Regions from separate parts of the Streptomyces sp. UH6 genome, predicted to be linked through region 3. Evidence: riboswitches for the same ligand, from Rfam matches in the RefSeq annotation. Region 3 holds a riboswitch; each other region holds the start of a gene.
What was found. Region 3 has a riboswitch for cyclic di-AMP ahead of HW445_RS34360 (transglycosylase SLT domain-containing protein). Riboswitches for the same ligand answer to the same signal wherever they lie in the genome.

Region 1 (6,023 bases), on a different contig from region 3:
ACGCGGTGGCGTTCGCCGACGACGCTCCAGGAGGCCCACAGGGTGTGCTGGGTGTTGCGCAGCCCGCGGCCGCAGAAGTGGCGGGCGGGCGTCGCGGTGAGGGTGAGGGAGCCGACCCGGGTCGACTCGTGCCAGTCGAGTTCGCGCAGGCGTGCGCCGGAGACGCCCCAGCGTTCCAGGTGGGCGCCGACGCCGAGTGGGACGGCGAAGAGGGTGTCGGTCCCGGCCAGCGCCTTGATGGTGGGCATGTCCAGGTGGTCGTAGTGGTCGTGGGAGATCACGACGACGTCCACCGGTCCCAGTGCGGCGAGCGGCGCGGGAACGGGGTGGAGCCGGCGGGGGCCGGCGAAGGTGACCGGGGAGCAGCGCTGACCCCAGACGGGGTCGAACAGCACCCGCCGGCCGTCGATCTCGGTCAGCACGGTGGAGTGGCCGAGCCAGGTGACCCGCAGTCCGTCGGCCGGCGGGGTCGCCAGGTCGGCGAGGGTGCTGGGGTGCAGGGGTATGGGCCGCGCGGGGGCGCGCAGCGCGCGGGCCTCGCGGTCGAGGAGTCCCTTGGCCAGTTCACGCCGCGAGGACGGGTCGGGGGTCGTGCGGGTGGGTCCGGCCGGGTTGCGGAAGACGCCGTCGGCGAAGTGGGGCGAGGCCTGGATGCGGGCCAGCCGCTTTCCCCGGGCCTCGGCGCCGAACGCCTCGGGGCGCAGGCCCCGCAGCAGCGACGCGCCCGCCGCGGTGACGGATCGGGAAAGGGAACCGCTGTCGCTCACAGGTGGCCTCCAGCCGCTGTGCCTGATCGGGTGTGCTCGAAGGTGCGCGTGTCCATGCTCCTACGGACGCGGACGTCGTGCGCCGCGTTGCCTCGATCCGTGCGCCCCGGGCACGCCGATCCGGCCACCGCGCGATCCACGGTGTCCCGCCGGTCCGCGGACCGGCGGGACACCGTGGTGCGGCTCAGACGGCCCTGGCGAGCCAGGACTTGAGGTCGTCGAGCGCGAGGGTGCCCTTGGCGACGACGGTGTCCCCGGAGGACCGGCCGCGCAGGCGCCGCCCGATCCACGGCACCAGGTGCCCGCGTGCCCAGTGCACGTCGTCGAGGCGGACCTCCAGGACGCCGCGCTGGGGCAGCGGCGGCCAGGGCTGCTCGGGGTCGGCGGGGACCTCGAGGCCGAGGACCTGGCCGGCGCGGAGCGCCACCCGGGTGTGCCCCTCGGCGGAGAGGTGCAGCCGGTCGTCGTCCCAGGCGCGGCGGTCCTGGACGCTGCGGAGGGACCACAGGTCCAGCACCCGGCAGTCGTAGCGGTCGGCGATGGCCCGCACGTGCCCGTTGTACGTGGCGATCTTGCCCCGGAGGTGCTTGAGCACCGGAACGCCGCGGGTGTCGAACCCGGTCGCGACGAGGACGCTGCCGGCCGCGGACGCGAGTTCGGCGACGGCCTTCTCGAAGCGGTCCGCCACGTCGTCGGGGTCGGTGCCCGGGCGGAGGATGTCGTTGCCTCCGGCGCAGATGGACACCAGGTCGGGGGCGAGGCCGCGGACCTGGGGCACCTGGTCGGCCACGATCTGGTCGAGCAGCTTTCCGCGCACGGCGAGGTTGGTGTAGCGGAAGTCGCCCTCCGGCCTGCGGTCGGCGAGGAGCACCGCGAGGCGGTCGGCCCAGCCGACGAACGTCCCGTCGGGGCCCTGGTCGCCGACGCCCTCGGTGAAGCTGTCCCCGACGGCCACGTACGACCCGACCGACCCGATCACTGTTCTGCTGTCATTCTTCGAATCGTCTGCCACATCGAGGCATCTTTCACCTTCGGATGTGAGCTACGCGACCGTAGGGAGGGGTTGACGGTGGGTGAGAAACGCCACTCGTCTTCCGTCGCCCGGGCAGGCGGCCGGACGGCACCCGGAAGGTGGCCGGACGGGGAGCGCCGAGGGCCGCACTTCCGGAAGGGAAGTGCGGCCCTCGGTTCGCGCGCAACCGCGAGGTCCCGCGGGGGTCAGCCGACGCTGACCCCGTGCGAGCGGAGGTAGCCGACCGGGTCCACGTCGGAACCGTAGTCGGGCGAGGTGCGGACCTCGAAGTGCAGGTGCGGGCCGGTCACGTTGCCGGTGGCGCCGGACAGACCGATCTGCTGGCCGACGGTGACGGTCTGGCCGGCGGAGACGGACAGCTGCGACAGGTGGGCGTACTGGGAGTACATGCCGTCCTCGTGCTGGATGACGACCTGGTTGCCGTAGGCGCCGCCGTTGCCGGCGGAGACCACGGTGCCCGCGGCGATGGACTTCAGCGGGGTGCCGGTGGGCAGGGCGAAGTCGACACCGGTGTGGTAGCCGCTGGACCACATGCTGCCGGCGGTGCGGTAGGCGGTGCCGAGGGCGGCGTCCGCGGGGGCGGTGTAGCCGCCGGCGGCGGCCGCGTCGGCGACCGTGGTCTTCGGGGCCTCGGTCTTGGGCGCGGCGGCCTTCGCCTGGGCGGGCTTGGCGGCGGCCTTCTTGCCGAGGTCGAGCTTGGTGCCGGGCTTGATCAGGCGCGGGTTGTCACCTACGACGTCGCGGTTGATCTTGTACAGCTTCTTCCAGCCGCCGGCGACCTTCTTCTTGTCGGCGATCTTCGCCAGGGAGTCGCCCTTCTTGACCTTGTAGGTCTCGGAGGCGGCCTTCTTGGCGGCGACCGGCAGGCTCTGCGCGCCCTGCTGGGGGGCGGCGTGGGCACCTGCGGCGCCGAACAGGGGCAGGCCGAGCGCCACGGCGCCCGTTCCGGCGACGGCGATGGAGCGGGTGAGGCGCTGGACGCCGGTGGGGCGGCGGTGCTTCTGATGCTTCGCGGGCATGACGTGGTCCTCTCCGTCGCCTGCGAGGTGAGCTGTCGGGTGCGGGCTGGAGATGCCCGGCCGCGCTGGGCGCGGCTTAACCCCTAGCCCGTTCCGGAGACCGGAACAGGCGTGTACCTGTGGGTCCCCCGCTCCTGCCGTACTCGGGTTACTCGGGTGAGTGTGAGAGATCCGGGCGGCGGCAGGATTCGGCGTCCGTCCGGATCGGATCGTGAACGTATGCGACCGGGGCGCAACGGGACAAGCGCGGGAAATCAACGAAGGTGCATTGTTTGTGATCACTTAAGTGCAAAACGGTCACAGAGAGTCGCCAGGACCCCCTCAAGTCGACCTCGCCGCACGCCAGTTGCCCGCCCCGCGCCGACGACGCTCGGTCACGGGTATGAGGCTGCTCACCCGGCCGCTCCCCACGACCCCTCACCGCAGGGCGAGTTGTGTTTTACGGTGACAAATCATCGTTGTGTTGAATTGTCCGTATTGCCGCATTTCTCCGTCGCGGGGCCGTGAAGGTTTCCGTCGGGGCGGCACCCTCTCTGTCCTGGGCGGTCATGTCGTATCGTCGGAGCGCACCTGCCGGTTGCCGCACCGGCGGGGCCTAGTGGGAGGAGCCCCCCGTGACGCAGCAGGTCCCGTCGACCGAGCCCCAGCTCGCCGGAGTGCGCAACTTTCGCGACGTGGGCGGGATGCCCACCCGGGACGGCCGCAAGGTGAAGCCCGGCGTGCTGTTCCGCAGCGGGCACCTGGCGAGCGCGACCGCCGAGGACGCCGCCTTCCTCGCCTCCCTGAACCTGCACACCGTCTTCGACTTCCGCAACGACGCCGACCGGAGCCTCGAGGGCCCCGACGTCTCGCTGCCCGGGGTCAGAGAGGTGCGGCTGCCGCTCTCCGACCCGGCCGACGGGGCGGAGTTCTGGAAGCGTGTCCGCCGCGGGGGTATCGACGAGCTCAGGCCCCTGCTGGGCGAGGGCCGCGCCGAGCAGCGCATGATCGCCTCCTACCGGACGACCGTCCTCACCCGCACCGGCGAGCACACGACGGTGCTGCGCGCCATGGCCGAGGAGAGCGTGCCGGCGCTGATGCACTGCTCGGCGGGCAAGGACCGGGCGGGGCTCTCGATCGCGGTCGTGCTGCTCGCACTGGGCGTGGAGCGGGACGCCATCACTGAGGACTACCTGAAGTCGGGGGCCAAGCACCGCCGCTACAAGCTGCACCGGGGCGGCGAGTCCTCCGACCCGTACACGCCGGAGATCACGGAGCTGCTGAGCCCGCTGTTCGACGCGCGGCCCGAGTACCTGGGGGCCGCCTTCGAGACCATCGAGGAGAACTGGGGCGGGGTCGACGCCTACCTGACGCAGGGCCTCGGGGTGACGCCGGAGCTGCGCGAGAGGCTGCGCGAGCGGCTCCTCGACTGAGCGGCTCCTCGACCGAGCGGCCCCTCGACCGAGCGGCTCCTCGACCGACGGAGGCCCGGTGCGGGGCCCGACCGGCTCCGCACCGGGCCCCGGGCCCGCATCCGGCTCAGTTGGCGCGGGCACCCGCCTCGAAGAGCAGCCAGATGAAACCGGCGAAGAGGTGGCCCGCCACGATGTACACGAAGAGACGGATCCAGAGGGCGCGGGGGAGCTTGTCCTCGACGTTCTTCTTGTCGGGGGTCGTCATGACGTGGGCACTCCTGACGGGGTCGGGTGGCCGGCGTTCGCCTCGGGGCCGAGGCAGAGGGCGGCCGTGGGGCTCTGCAGCAGGGTGTGGACGAACAGGAGCTCGGCTCCGTCCGGCCCGTCGGGAGCCAGGCGGTGCGGGGTGAGCGAGTCGAAGTGGGCGCCGTCCCCGGGGCCGAGCACGTGGCTCGTGTCGCCCAGGTGCAGGCGGAGGCGGCCGGTGAGGACGTGCAGCCACTCCTCGCCCGGGTGGACGCGGACCACCTGGTCCTGCGGGCCGCCGCTGCGGGGGATGCGGACCCGGAGGGCCTGCATGGCCCGGCCCGGCGCCCCCGCGTGCCAGTAGCTCCAGCCCCCGGCCCGGGTCTCCAGGGTGTCGGCGGCCCGCACCACGGCCTCGCGGTCGGGGGCGGTCTCGCCGAGCAGCTCGGAGACGGTGGTGCCAAAGACGCGGGCCAGTCCGAGGAGGACGGGCAGGGAGGGCTGGCGGTGGCCCGTCTCCAGGCGGGACAGGTGGGCCGGGGAGAGGTCCGCGGCCCGGGCGGCGGCCTCCAGCGTGAGGCCTGTGCGGTGGCGCAGCGCGCGGAGCGTGGGGGCTACGCTGGGAAGGTCTCCCGGTGGGCCGGGATCTGCGGCGGACATACCGCCATTCAGCCAGGTTTTTGCCCCAGCGGCAACTTCCTTGCCTCAGAGGCAAGAGGGGGCGGGTGCGGCCTCCGACGCCGCGGGTGAGGAGGCCCCGGCAGCGTCCGGGGGCGCCCCCGGACTCCCGTCCGGAGGCGGCCCGGCCGGCGGTTCCGTGCCGCCTAGCGGTTGGCGGCCGCCTGCTTCATCAGCCGGCGTCCGAAGTCCCACACGAGACCTCCCTGGTGGGCGTCGTCCATCACCGCCGTGAAGGCCGCGACGAAGCGGTCCACCTCCCGTTCACCGATGATCAGCGGCGGAATCAGCTTGATCACCTCGAGGTGGTCGCCGGAGACCTGGGTGAGGATCCGGTGCCGGTGCAGCAGCGGCGCCACCACCATCTGGGCGAAGAGCCCCTTCCGTGCCGCCTGCAGCATCGCCCACCTCCCGCGCAGTTTCAGCGAGCGGGGGCGGCCGAACTCGATGCCGATCATCAGGCCCCGCCCCCGCACGTCGGCGAGCATCTCGTACCTGTCGGTGAGCGCCGCCAGCCGTGACCGCAGCAGCTCCCCCGTGGCCCTCGCGCCGGCGACGACCTGGTCGTCCTCGATCACCGAGAGGACCGCGAGTCCCGCGGCCATCGCCTGCGCGTTGGAGCCGAAGCTCGCGGAGTGGACCAGCACGCGGTCCATGGAGGAGTAGACCTTCTTGAAGATCCAGTCCCTGCCCAGCGTCGCCCCCACCGGCACGTAGCCGCCCGAGAGCGCCTTCGCCACGCACACCAGGTCGGGTTCCACGCCCTCCTCGTGCTGGTAGGCGTAGAAGTCGCCGGTGCGCCCCAGCCCGGTCTGCACCTCGTCGGCGATCAGCAGCGCCTTGTGCCGGCGGAGGAGCTCCTGCGCCGCGCGCAGGTAGCCGGGCG
Region 2 (6,023 bases), on a different contig from region 3:
ACCGTGATCGGGGCGGCGTGCTCGCCCCGGTGATCGGTGAGGACAACCGCCTCTCCACCTCCCGCGCGGTGGCCACCGCCTGGGTGCTGTTCACCGCCTTCGCCGTGCTGACCCTGGCCGGCCAGCTGGCCGCCGCCTCCGGCCACCGGGAGCGCGACTCGCTGATCGCGGGCCTGAACCTCGCCCGGGGCGCGGGCATGGTGACGGTGCTGGCCGTGGTCTGTGCCATCGCGGTGCTGGTCCGGCGGGTGGTGAGCCTTCGGGTGCTCGGCCAGCGGCTGCAGAAGGTCCGTGCCGACCGCCCGCGCGCCGCCGACCTGCTGACCGACGACTCCGGGCGGGGCAGCTTCGCCGACATCCAGTACGTGGTGATCTCCGCCGTGGCGCTGGTCTTCGGCCTGGTCCGGCTCGCCCGCCGCCCCGAGCAGCTGCCCGACCTGCCGTGGGGGCTGGCCGTGGTGGTGCTGGTCTCCGCGGCGACGTACCTGGCCGGCAAGTACGCGGAGGGCGGCCGCCCGGTCGTCCTCTCCGTGGTGCGGGCCCGCGAGGCCGGAGACCTGGACGGGCCGATCCGCACCGGGGACGACATCGAGATCCGTGGCGCGGGGTTCGTGCCCCCGGGGGCGCAGGGCGCGGACCGGCTGTCGCGGATGGTCGTCCGCATAGGGTCGGTCAACGTCCACGTTCCGCTGGTCCCCGTCACCGGCGGCTTCAGCAACCCCTCGGACACGGTGCTGACGGTGCCGGTCCCGGCCGAGGTGGAGCCCGGCCGGGTGGAGGTGCAGGTGGTGACCGCGGCGGGGCTGGAGACCAACCGGATGGTCGTCGACATCACCGAGTGACGTCACGCCGCGGCGCACGTAGGCTGTCCCCCGAATTGGTTGACGGATAAACCGACCTGCGGGAAAGGCGGCCACGGTCATGGCGGTCACCACCACCGGCGCCACCCGGACGTCCGGCCCGAGGGAGGCCGCCGCACGCTTCGCGCTGCTCCCCCTGAGGGTCTTCCTCGGCGTCACCTTCCTCTACGCGGGCCTGGACAAGCTCACCGACTCCGCCTTCCTGAAGGAGTCCGGCCCCGGCTCCATCGGCGGGCAGATGGACGCGGTCCGCGACGTCTCCGCCGTCCCCGCCCTGGTCGACCTCGGGCTGAACGCCCCCGTCGCCTTCGGCCTCGCCATCGCCCTGGGCGAGCTGGCCGTCGGTCTCGGCACCCTCCTCGGCCTCCTCACCCGTATGGCGGCGACCGGGGGCGCGCTCATCTCGCTGAGCCTGTGGCTGACGATGAGCTGGGCCGCGGAGCCGTACTACCTCGGCAACGACCTCCCGTACCTGATGGCGTGGACCCCGCTGATCCTGGCCGGCGGCGGCGCGCTCTCCCTCGACGCGGCGTGGCGCGCGCGGCGGGCCGGACGGGCGGCGGGGACCGACGCGACCACCGCCTGAGGCCCGCGCCACGGGCGGACCCGCACCGCCCGTGCACCACCTCCGCGTCCCCGCGCACCACCTCCGCGCGCCGTCTTCCGTACGCACGCACCACCTTCCGCGCTCACGCGCCGACCACCGCGCTGGCGCACCACCTCCGCGCTCCCCGAGCACCCCTGGCCGTGGAACGTCACTGCGCCACGAAACGCTGTTGCGCTACCGAACGCCGCCACGCCCTCACGATCGGCCACGCTTTTACGAAGGTCACAAAAACGTATCGGGCATAACGCACACCGTCCTTCACACGGACACCACGGGTTGGCTAACGTGCCGCGCGGGCCGTCCGATCCCGACCGGCGAACCTCGCCGGTCCGCGCGGCCCCCGCCGAGTCCGGTGCCGTGCCGGAGCCGGGGACCCGCGCGCACCACCTGGGGTGAATCGATCCGGCCCCGCCGGACCGTAGGGCAACCCTTCCGGAAGTCCCGCCCGAACCCGACAGCTAACCCGGTAGGCGGGAGACGGAAGGAGTCGCCGCCTTGGCGTCGCACCGAAAACCCCGCCCCACGGGCCTGCTCGCGGGTATACGCACCCCCGCGCTGGCGACCGTCGCCCTCACCTCCGTGGCCCTGCTGACCCAGACCGCCCAGGCCGCGCCCGCCGACCGCCCCAGCCTCGAAGAGGTCCAGAAGAAGGTCGACACCCTCTACCGCGAGGCCGAGGCGGCCACCGAGAAGTACAACTCGGCCAAGGAGCAGAGCGAGCAGCAGCGCGAGGAGCTCGACAAGCTGCTCGACGACGTCGCCGAGCGCACCGAGGAGCTGAACGAGGCCCGCGAGAGACTCGGCTCCTACGCCGCCGCCCAGTACCGCTCCGGCACCGCCCTCCCCGACACCGCGACCTTCCTGCTCGCCGACGCGCCTCAGGACTACTTCGACCAGGCGCAGCTGATGGACCGCCTGACGGGCCGGCAGAAGGATGCCGTCGACGACTTCGTGGAGCGGCAGGCCGCCACGTCCGAGAAGCGGCAGGAAGCCACCGAGAGCCTGGAGACGCTGAGCTCCTCCGAGGAGGAACTGCGCACCAGCAAGGCGACCGTCCAGAAGAAGCTGACCGACGCCCGGGAACTGCTGGCCGACCTGACCGCCGAGGAGAAGGCGCGGCTCGCCGAGATCGAGCGGCAGAAGGAGGAGGAGGCCCGCCGGAAGGCGGAGGAGCTCGCCCGTCGGCAGGCCGCCGAGGAGAAGGCCCGGCAGGAGGCGGCCGCCGAGCAGGAGGCCGACGAGGCCGCCGGCGGCGGGAGCGGCGCGGACGGTGGCTCCGGGACGGGAGGCGGCACGGACGCCTCCGCCACGCAGGGCCAGAAGGCGGTCGCGTTCGCCGAGGCCCAGATCGGCCTTCCCTACGTCTGGGGCGCGACCGGCCCGGACTCCTACGACTGCTCCGGCCTGACCCAGGCGGCCTGGAAGGCCGCCGGCGTGGACCTGCCCCGCACCACCTACGACCAGGTGAACGCCGGCACCACCGTCCCGGTCTCCGAGGCGAAGCCGGGCGACCTGGTCTTCTTCTACGACGACGTCACCCACGTGGGCGTCTACATCGGCGAGGGCATGATGATCCACGCCCCGAAGCCCGGTGCGTACGTCCGTGAGGAGTCCATCTACTACGACGGCGAGGGCTCCATCCACAGCATCGTGCGCCCCGCCTGACCGGCACCGGAACCGGAACCGGAAACGGCGACCCCGCCTCAGCCTCGGTTCCGCTTCGGCTTCGGCTTCGGCTTCGGCTTCGGCAGCGTCGGAGCCGAAGCCGGGCGGAAGACGACGACGGCCCGCACGCCTCGAGCGTGCGGGCCGTCGCGCGTGCGTCAGCGCGGCCGAGTCACTTCCACAGCACCGCGATGAAGATGTTCACCGTGGTCAGCGCACCCACCAGGGCGAACTGCCCCTTGGACACCCGCTCCTCGTCCCGCTTCACGTAGACCAGGCCGAGGATCACGATCAGCAGCAGCAGCTTGACGCCGATCTTGATGTGGTTGACCGAGCCGCCCTGTGCCTCGTTGAGACCGACCAGGACGATGCCGGTGACCAGCATGGTGAGGGCGCCGTGCAGCATGCCCGGGGTGAAGCGGGCGGCGCCCTGACCGATGGCCTTCATCTGGTGGAAGAAACCGCCGAGCAGGGCGGCGATACCGATGATGTGAAGACCGACGAAGATGTGCAGGAGTACGTCCATGCCGGGGAGCCTAGCCACCGCGCTTTCCCACCCCGGAGGCGGGCCGTCGCGTAGCACCCCTGCCGTCACATCCGCCCCGGAAGTGCACATTCGGTCACTCCACCGCACCAAGCCGTCACGACCGAACCGCTACTGGGTTACCCCCCGGACCATAGTGACCCTTTGCGTTCAGCTGCACACAAACCGTTACCAGACGGTGACGTACCGGATTAGCGTCCTCCCCCAGGTGACCGGCTCCCCTCATGTCGTCCTGACCAGGACGGCGTCGGTCACCGACCGAAGGTCCGGCGGTGGCCTGCCTCCCCTGTGCAGGCCACCGCCGGATGTGTGACCGCCCCCGCCCGGCGGCGGGACGTACGGAAGGACGTGGACTCCACGTGGCATCGCACCGCAAGCCCCCACAGCACAGGCGGAGCGGCAGCAGGGCCCGCACACTGCTCACCGCGGTACTCGCGGGAGCGGCGGCGTCGGCGGGACTCGACGGAGTCGGACACGCGGCGCCGAAGCCGACGCCGGAGCAGGTCAGGGAAGAGGTCGACCAGCTCTACCGGGAGGCCGAGGCGGCCACCGAGAAGTACAACGGGGCCAGGGAAAGGACGGAGGCCGCCGAACGCCGGGTGGGCAAGCTGCAGGACGAGGCCGCCCGGCGGACCGAGGAGCTGAACACCGCGCGCGAGTCCTTGGGTTCGGCCGCCGCCGCGCAGTACCGCTCCGGCAACGGCCTCGGGCCCGCCATGCAGCTGGCGCTCTCCTCCGACCCCGACCGCTTCCTGCGGGACGCCGGCCTCGCCGAGCGCGCCGGCGCCCTCCAGGCCACCGAGGTCGCCTCCGTGGCACGGCAGATCCGCGAGCTGGACGAGGTGCGCCAGGAGGCCCGGACCGAGCTGAAGGAGCTGGAGGACCAGCAGAAGCGGGCACAGCGGCACAAGAAGACCGTCACCGGAAAGCTGGGCAAGGCCCGCCGGCTGCTCTCCCGCCTCACCGCCGAGGAACGCGCCCGGCTCGCCGCCGAATCCGGCGGCGGGAACGCCGAGGCTCCACCGGCCCGGCCCGGCGGAACCGGCGGCGCGAAGAACTCATCGGGCACGGTCTCCGCGCCCAACACCCGTGCGGCCGCCGCGATCTCGTACGCGCAGCGGAAGCTGGGCAGTCCCTACGTCTGGGGCGCCACCGGCCCCGACGCCTTCGACTGTTCAGGGCTCGTCCAGGCCGCCTACCGTTCCGCGGGCGTCTCCCTCCCACGCACCACCTACGCACAGATCGGCGCGGGACAGCGTGTCTCCCGGTCCCAGCTCCGCCCGGGCGACCTGGTCTTCTTCTACCCCGGGGTCACCCACGTGGGCATGTACATCGGCGACGGCAAGATGATCCACGCGCCCAATCCCTCCGCCCCGGTCCGTGTCGCCCCGGTCGACGAGATGCCCTTCGCCGGAGCGACACGGGTGGTGTGACGACTCCCGGACACCCCCGCACGGGCGATCACACGGACCCGTGGACCGCGCAGACGCACGACCCGGACACACCGCAGGACACGGGCGGTGGGGTGGATGGGAGGACGGGTGGACAGGCGGACGGGTGCGCAGACCGGCAGACGGGCAGACGGGCAGACGGCCGGACCGGACGCCCACAGGGACCCGGCGGATGAACGCGCCGCACACCCCGCGCGGACCAGTCCGCACCGGAAGCCCCGGAGGCACCGCCCGGACCGGACGGACCGCCCGGACCGAACAGACCGGACGCACCGCACGCACCGCACGCACCGTCCCGGCCGCGTGCGGGCGCTCCCTCACACCAGCCGTCGGGCCGTGGCCCAGCGGGTCAGCTCGTGCCGGTTGGAGAGCTGGAGCTTGCGAAGGACCGCCGAGACATGGGACTCCACCGTCTTCACCGAGATGAAGAGCTGCTTGGCGATCTCCTTGTAGGCGTAGCCCCGCGCGATCAGCCGGAGCACCTCCCGCTCCCGCTGCGTGAGACGGTCCATGTCCTCGTCCACCGGCGGGGCGTCGGTCGAGGCGAAGGCGTCGAGGACGAAACCCGCCAGGCGGGGGGAGAAGACCGCGTCGCCGTCCTGCACCCGGAAGACCGAGTCGACCAGGTCGTTCCCGGTGATCGTCTTGGTGACGTAGCCGCGGGCCCCACCGCGGATGACGCCGATCACGTCCTCCGCAGCGTCGGAGACCGAAAGGGCGAGGAACCGCACCGGCCGCTCGGGGTCGGCCGCCAGTCCCGCGCACCGGCGGAGCACCTCGACACCGCCTCCGCCCGGCAGGTGCACGTCGAGCAGGACGACCTCGGGCCGGGTGGCGGTGATCACCTCCACCGCCTGGTCGACATCCGCCGCCTCGCCCACCACCTCGACGCCGGT
Region 3 (6,023 bases):
GTGGATGACGTACGGGCTCAACGATGTCGTCCAGCTGCGGAAGATGATCCTCTCGGGCGAGGGCGACGAGGCCTTCCGCCGGCGCGCCCAGGCCCATCTGGACGCGATGCTGGCCCTCTGCGAGACCGTCCGGTGCCGCCGGGGCCAGCTGCTGGCCTACTTCGGCCAGGAGGCGGCCGAGGAGGCGTGCGGCAACTGCGACACCTGCCTCACCCCGCCGGAGACCTGGGACGCCACCGTAGCCGCGCAGAAGGTGCTCTCCACGGTGGTCCGGCTCGACCGGGAGCGGCGGCAGAAGTTCGGCGCGACCCAGATCATCGACATCCTGCTCGGCAAGCGCACGGCCAAGGTGATCCAGTTCGACCACGACCAGCTGTCCGTGTTCGGCATCGGCGAGGACCTCGCCGAGGGCGAGTGGCGCGGTGTGGTCCGGCAGCTGCTGGCACAGGGCCTGCTCTCCGTGGAGGGCGAGTACGGCACGCTGGTGCTGACCGAGGGCAGCGCCGCCGTGCTGCGCGGCGAGCGTCCGGTGCCGATGCGCAAGGAGCCCAGGAAGGCGCCCTCCGCCCGCGGCGAGCGCAAGGCGAAGGCCGCCGCGGCCGTGGCCGAGCTGCCCGAGGAGCTCCAGCCGGTCTTCGAGGCGCTGCGCGCCTGGCGCGGGGAGCGCGCCCGGGAGCAGGGCGTCCCCGCCTACGTGATCTTCCACGACGCGACCCTGCGGGAGATCGCCGCGGCCCGCCCCACCTCGGTGGACGAGCTGCGCGGGATCAGCGGCATCGGCGAGAAGAAGCTGGCCACGCACGGCGAGAGCGTCGTCGGACTCCTGGCGTCGCTCGACGACGCCTGAGCGCGGGGCACCGCGTCGACGAGGTGAGCGCGGGTGCACGCCGCGGTGCCTGAACACGGGGGCGCCTCTCCGGGCACTCCGAGCACGCCGAGCACGGGGGCATGCCCACCACTCCCGGGCGCGGGAGCAGCCCCTCGGTGCCTGAGCACGGGCAGACCGCGACGCACGAGCACCGGGCCCACGTCGGTGCCGGTGCACGGGGCTGCGTCTCCGGACGCCCCAGCACGTCGGGGCCTCTCCGGCGCCTGAGCACCGGCTACGGCCCCCGGCGGCCGGGGGGAATCACCCCGGATCGCGCTCACATGAGACGATCAGCGCCCTATTGCACACATCCGGTCGGCGTGTCAACCCGTCACAGGGGCGCTCCGGATCGTCCGTATTCTCTGATCATGCCCGCACCCGCCGCCTATGCGCCCCCTTCCCGTGCGCTCCCCGCGTACGCCCTCATCGCCACGGACCTGGACGGCACGCTCCTGCGTGACGACGACACCGTCTCCCCCCGCACCCGCGCGGCACTGGGAGGCGCCGCCCGGGCGGGTGCCCGGCATCTGGTGGTGACGGGGCGCCCCGCGCCGCGGGTACGCGACCTGCTCGCCGGGATCGGCGGCGGTTTCGCGGTGTGCGGGCAGGGCGCGCAGCTCTACGACGCGGACCGGGACCGTCTGGTGTGGTCGATGACGCTGGACCGCGAGCTGGCGGAGACCGCCATCGGCAAGATCGAGGCCGAGGTGGGCCAGGTGTACGCGGCCGTCGACCAGGACGGCGCCAACGGGCTCACCCTGATCGAGCCCGGCTACCGGATGGCCCGCCCCACCCTCCCCGCCGTGCGGGTGGACCGCCGGGACGCCCTGTGGGAGCGGCCGATCACCAAGGTGCTGCTCTGCCACCCCGAGCTGACCGACGACGAGCTGACGGCGGTGGCCGCCGCGGCCGTCGGGTCGCTGGCGACGGTGACGATGTCGGGGCCGGGCACCGTGGAGCTGCAGCCGCACGGCATCACCAAGGCGACCGGCCTGGCCATGGCGGCGTCCCGGCTCGGCCTCGGCCCCGAGGACGCCATCGCCTTCGGCGACATGCCGAACGACGTGCCCATGTTCCGCTGGGCGGCCCGCGGGGTGGCCATGGCCAACGCCCACCCCGAGCTGAAGGCGGTCGCCGACGAGGTCACCACGACGAACGAGGACGACGGCGTGGCCGTCGTCCTCGAGCGCCTGTTCCCCTGAGGGAGCCGGTCAGTACGCGCTGTTCACGTTGTCGATCGAGCCGTAGCGGTCGGCAGCGTAGTTGCACGCGGCGGCGATGTTGGCGACCGGGTCGAACGGCGAGGACCCGGTGCCCTCCACGTGGTACTCGTCGAAGGTGGGGTCGATCACCTGGAGCAGGCCCTTGGACGGGATGCCGTTGACGGCGTTGATGTCCCAGTCGTTGATGGCCAGCGGGTTGCCCGAGGACTCGCGCATCACATTGCGGTGGATGCCCTCGTAGGTGCCCGGGATGTCGTGCTTCTCCATGACGTCCAGGGCCTCGTTGATCCACGCGTCCAGGTTCTCCGGCGTCGCGGCGAGCTGGGTGACCTTGTTGCCGGCGGCGGCCGCGGTGTCCTTGGCGGCGGCCGGGGCGTCCTTGGCCGCGGCCGCGGTGTCCTTGGCGGCGGCCGGGGTCTCGGCGGCCCAGGCGCCGGTCGCGCCCGCGATCGGGGCGGCGACGACGGCCGCGGCGACGGCAAGGACGGACGCGGTACGGGTGAAGCGGGTCATGGTTGATCCTTTCCGGCGCCTGCGAGGTGAGCTGTCGGGTTCGGGCCAGAAAGGCTGCCCGGCCCGTCGCCCTGGTCGGGCGACAGGCTTCACCCCGAGCCGTCCGGAAGCGTGCTCCGGGCCGGCGGCGTACCTGGGTCCCCCGCTCCTGCCGTCATGGAATGGGTGTGTGGTGACCGGACGGCGGCAGGACTCGGCGTTCCACCCGGCTGGCCCGAAACGTACGTGAGAGCGGATGTCCGAAACAAGTACGAAAGTCACTGGATCACGCTGGTTGATCATGATTGCGGGTGATTTGCGCCCCACGAGCGCACCGCCATCGACCCTCAACTTCTCCCGATAGAGGGCGAGTTCGCCGTATCCACCCCCGCACGTCCGCGCTCCGCCCCTGTGGCTCACTTCACGGATCGGTCGATGCCCACCCAAAGGGATGGAATGTGCACCAGCTCACTCAACCCACCGAAACCGGACAGGGCATCTCCCGGCCATCTGGCGGGTGGGGGCTGTCGGTGATCGAAACCTGACCGGATACGCTGAGTGGGGTGATGGCAATGACCTATCGACAAACCGTGTAACCGTCAGCACACACCAGCAGACAGGAGACCCCTCGTGACCGTGGTCGGGCCGTTCGGGCTGAGGGTTCGGGACCAGGCGCTGGAGGCCGCCGTCCAGGCGGGCATGGCGGCCGTCGAGGAAGGTCTGCTCGAAGCCACCAAGAGCGAGGTCCCGTTCATCACGGAGGCCGCGCAGCACCTCGTGAAGGCCGGCGGCAAGCGGTTCCGCCCGCTGCTCGTCACGCTCGCCGCACAGTTCGGTGACCCTGAGGCGCCGGGGATCGTCCCGTCGGCGGTGGTCGTCGAGCTCACCCACCTCGCCACGCTGTACCACGACGACGTGATGGACGAGGCCGAGGTGCGCCGCGGCGTGCCCAGCGCCAACAGCCGCTGGGGCAACTCGGTGGCCGTCCTCACCGGCGACTTCCTCTTCGCCCGCGCCTCGCACATCCTGGCCGACCTCGGCCCGGAGGCGGTGCGGGTGCAGGCCGAGGCGTTCGAGCGGCTGGTCACGGGCCAGATCCTGGAGACCGCCGGCCCCTCCGACGGGCGCTCCCCCATCGACCACTACCTCGACGTGCTGGCCGGCAAGACCGGCTCGCTGGTGGCCGTCGCCTGCCGGTTCGGCGCGATGATGTCCGGCGCCGACGACCAGGTCGTGGACGTGCTCACGCAGTACGGCGAGCGGCTCGGCGTGGCCTTCCAGCTCGCCGACGACGTCCTGGACATCGCCTCCGACTCCTCCGACTCCGGCAAGACCCCCGGGACCGACCTGCGCGAGGGCATCGCCACGCTGCCCGTGCTGCGCCTGCGCGAGCGGGTGGAGCGGCTGGGGCGGGCGGAGGACGCCGAGCTGTGCGAGCTGCTCGACTCCGACCTGACGGACGAGGCGCGCCTCGCCGAGGCGGTGGCCCGGCTGCGGGCCCACCCCGCCCTGGAGGACGCCCGGGCGGACACCGTCCGCTACGCCCAGGAGGCCCGGTCTGCGCTCACTCCGCTGCCGGAGTGCGAGGCCAAGACCGCCCTCGTGCACCTGTGCGACGCCGTGGTGCACCGCGCGGGCTGACCCGCCACCGCCGCGGCCGCCGCGCGACCCGCGTACGCCGAAGGCCCGGCCCCCGAGGGGGCCGGGCCTTCGGCGTACGTGCGGGAACCCGCCGGTGCGGGCCCGGTCAGCGGACGAACACGCCCGCCGAGTTCGCCAGGTCCAGGAAGTACTGCGGGGCCACACCCAGCACCACCGTCACCGCGGCACCCACCGCGATCGCGGTGGTCGTCAGCGGCGACGGCACCGCCACCGTGGGCCCCTCCGGCTTGGGCTCGCTGAAGAACATCAGGACGATCACCCGGATGTAGAAGAACGCCGCGACCGCCGAGGACAGCACGCCGACCACCACCAGCGGTGCCGCGCCGCCCTCCGCCGCCGCCTTGAAGACGGCGAACTTGCCCGCGAACCCGGAGGTCAGCGGAATGCCCGCGAAGGCCAGCAGGAAGACCGCGAACACCGCCGCCACCAGCGGCGAACGCCGCCCGAGACCCGCCCACTTGGACAGGTGGGTGGCCTCGCCGCCCGCGTCGCGCACCAGCGTCACCACGGCGAACGCGCCCACCGTGACGAAGGAGTAGGCGGCCAGGTAGAAGAGGACCGAGGAGATCCCCTCCCGCCGCGTCGCGATCACACCGGCCAGGATGAACCCGGCGTGCGCGATCGACGAGTAGGCCAGCAGCCGCTTGATGTCGGTCTGGGTGATGGCGACGATCGCGCCGATCACCATGGTGACCGCGGCCACCGCCCACATCACCGGCCGCCAGTCCCAGCGCAGCCCCGGCAGCACCACGTACAGCAGCCGCAGCAGCGCGCCGAAGGCCGCCACCTTGGTGGCCGACGCCATGAAACCGGTGACCGGGGTGGGCGCGCCCTGGTAGACGTCCGGCGTCCACATGTGGAACGGCACCGCGCCCACCTTGAAGAGCAGGCCCATCGTCACCAGCGCCGCCCCGATGAGCAGCAGCACGTCGTTGCCCATCGTCCCGGCGAGCGCCGGGCTGACCTCCTGCACCGTGCCCTCGACGACCTGCGCGATCCGGCCGTAGTTGACCGAGCCGGCGTAGCCGTAGAGCAGCGCGATGCCGAACAGGGTGAACGCCGAGGCGAAGGCGCCCAGCAGGAAGTACTTGACCGCGGCCTCCTGCGACAGCAGCCGCTTGCGGCGGGCCAGCGCGCACAGCAGGTACAGCGGGAGGGAGAAGACCTCCAGCGCGATGAACAGGGTCAGCAGGTCGTTGGCGGCCGGGAAGACCATCATGCCGCCGACCGCGAACAGCAGCAGCGGGAAGACCTCGGTGGTGGTGAAGCCGGCCTTCACGGCCGCCTTCTCGCTGTCGCTGCCGGGTACCGAGGCCGCCTGGGCGGCGAAGGAGTCCACCAGGTTGCCGTGGGTGGCCGGGTCGAGGCGGCGTTCGGCGAAGGTGAACAGGGCCACCAGGCCGACCAGCAGGATCACGCCCTGCAGGAACAGCGCGGGCCCGTCCACCGCGACCGCGCCCTCCGCGGCGACTCCCGCCCCGGTGGTGGCGTAGCCGCTGACCGCCAGCCCCACCACGGCGGCGAAGCCGGCGGCGAGCGCCACGCCGGAGACGAAGAGCTGGGCGTGGTAGCGGCCCCGGCGGGGCACGAAGGCCTCCACCAGGATGCCCAGCACCGCGGCGCCGATCACGATCAGCACGGGCGAGAGCTGCGCGTACTCGATCGTCGGGGCCTGGATCCTGGCGATCGGCTCGGCCGCCGGTGCGGCCAGATCTGTCCACAGGCCGTGGACGGCTGATGCGCTCACTTGGCCGCCTCCACCTCGGGCTCGGGGTCGT

Region 1: it holds a riboswitch for cyclic di-AMP, as region 3 does, so the genes downstream of both, HW445_RS11640 (M23 family metallopeptidase) here and HW445_RS34360 (transglycosylase SLT domain-containing protein) in region 3, are expected to answer to the same signal.
Region 2: it holds a riboswitch for cyclic di-AMP, as region 3 does, so the genes downstream of both, HW445_RS04405 (C40 family peptidase) here and HW445_RS34360 (transglycosylase SLT domain-containing protein) in region 3, are expected to answer to the same signal.

Annotation. Positions count from the first base shown of each region.
Region 1 is NZ_JACADT010000171.1:1,931-7,953, reverse strand. It holds partial or broken gene HW445_RS11650 (MBL fold metallo-hydrolase) at 1-716, opposite strand, end outside; gene HW445_RS11645 (SGNH/GDSL hydrolase family protein) at 952-1,743, opposite strand; gene HW445_RS11640 (M23 family metallopeptidase) at 1,986-2,819, opposite strand; cyclic di-AMP (ydaO/yuaA leader) riboswitch at 2,824-2,988, opposite strand; gene HW445_RS11635 (tyrosine-protein phosphatase) at 3,434-4,231, shown strand; gene HW445_RS11630 (DUF6126 family protein) at 4,338-4,478, opposite strand; gene HW445_RS11625 (helix-turn-helix domain-containing protein) at 4,475-5,119, opposite strand; gene HW445_RS11620 (aspartate aminotransferase family protein) at 5,284-6,023, opposite strand, start outside.
Region 2 is NZ_JACADT010000031.1:11,219-17,241, reverse strand. It holds partial or broken gene HW445_RS04415 (hypothetical protein) at 1-842, shown strand, start outside; gene HW445_RS04410 (DoxX family membrane protein) at 922-1,446, shown strand; cyclic di-AMP (ydaO/yuaA leader) riboswitch at 1,799-1,956, shown strand; gene HW445_RS04405 (C40 family peptidase) at 1,963-3,132, shown strand; gene HW445_RS04400 (hypothetical protein) at 3,305-3,658, opposite strand; gene HW445_RS04395 (C40 family peptidase) at 4,036-5,109, shown strand; gene HW445_RS04390 (response regulator transcription factor) at 5,445-6,023, opposite strand, start outside.
Region 3 is NZ_JACADT010000048.1:6,895-12,917, reverse strand. It holds gene recQ (DNA helicase RecQ) at 1-847, shown strand, start outside; gene HW445_RS05725 (HAD family hydrolase) at 1,237-2,070, shown strand; gene HW445_RS34360 (transglycosylase SLT domain-containing protein) at 2,080-2,604, opposite strand; cyclic di-AMP (ydaO/yuaA leader) riboswitch at 2,608-2,782, opposite strand; gene HW445_RS05715 (polyprenyl synthetase family protein) at 3,214-4,224, shown strand; gene nuoN (NADH-quinone oxidoreductase subunit NuoN) at 4,331-5,992, opposite strand; gene HW445_RS05705 (NADH-quinone oxidoreductase subunit M) at 5,989-6,023, opposite strand, start outside.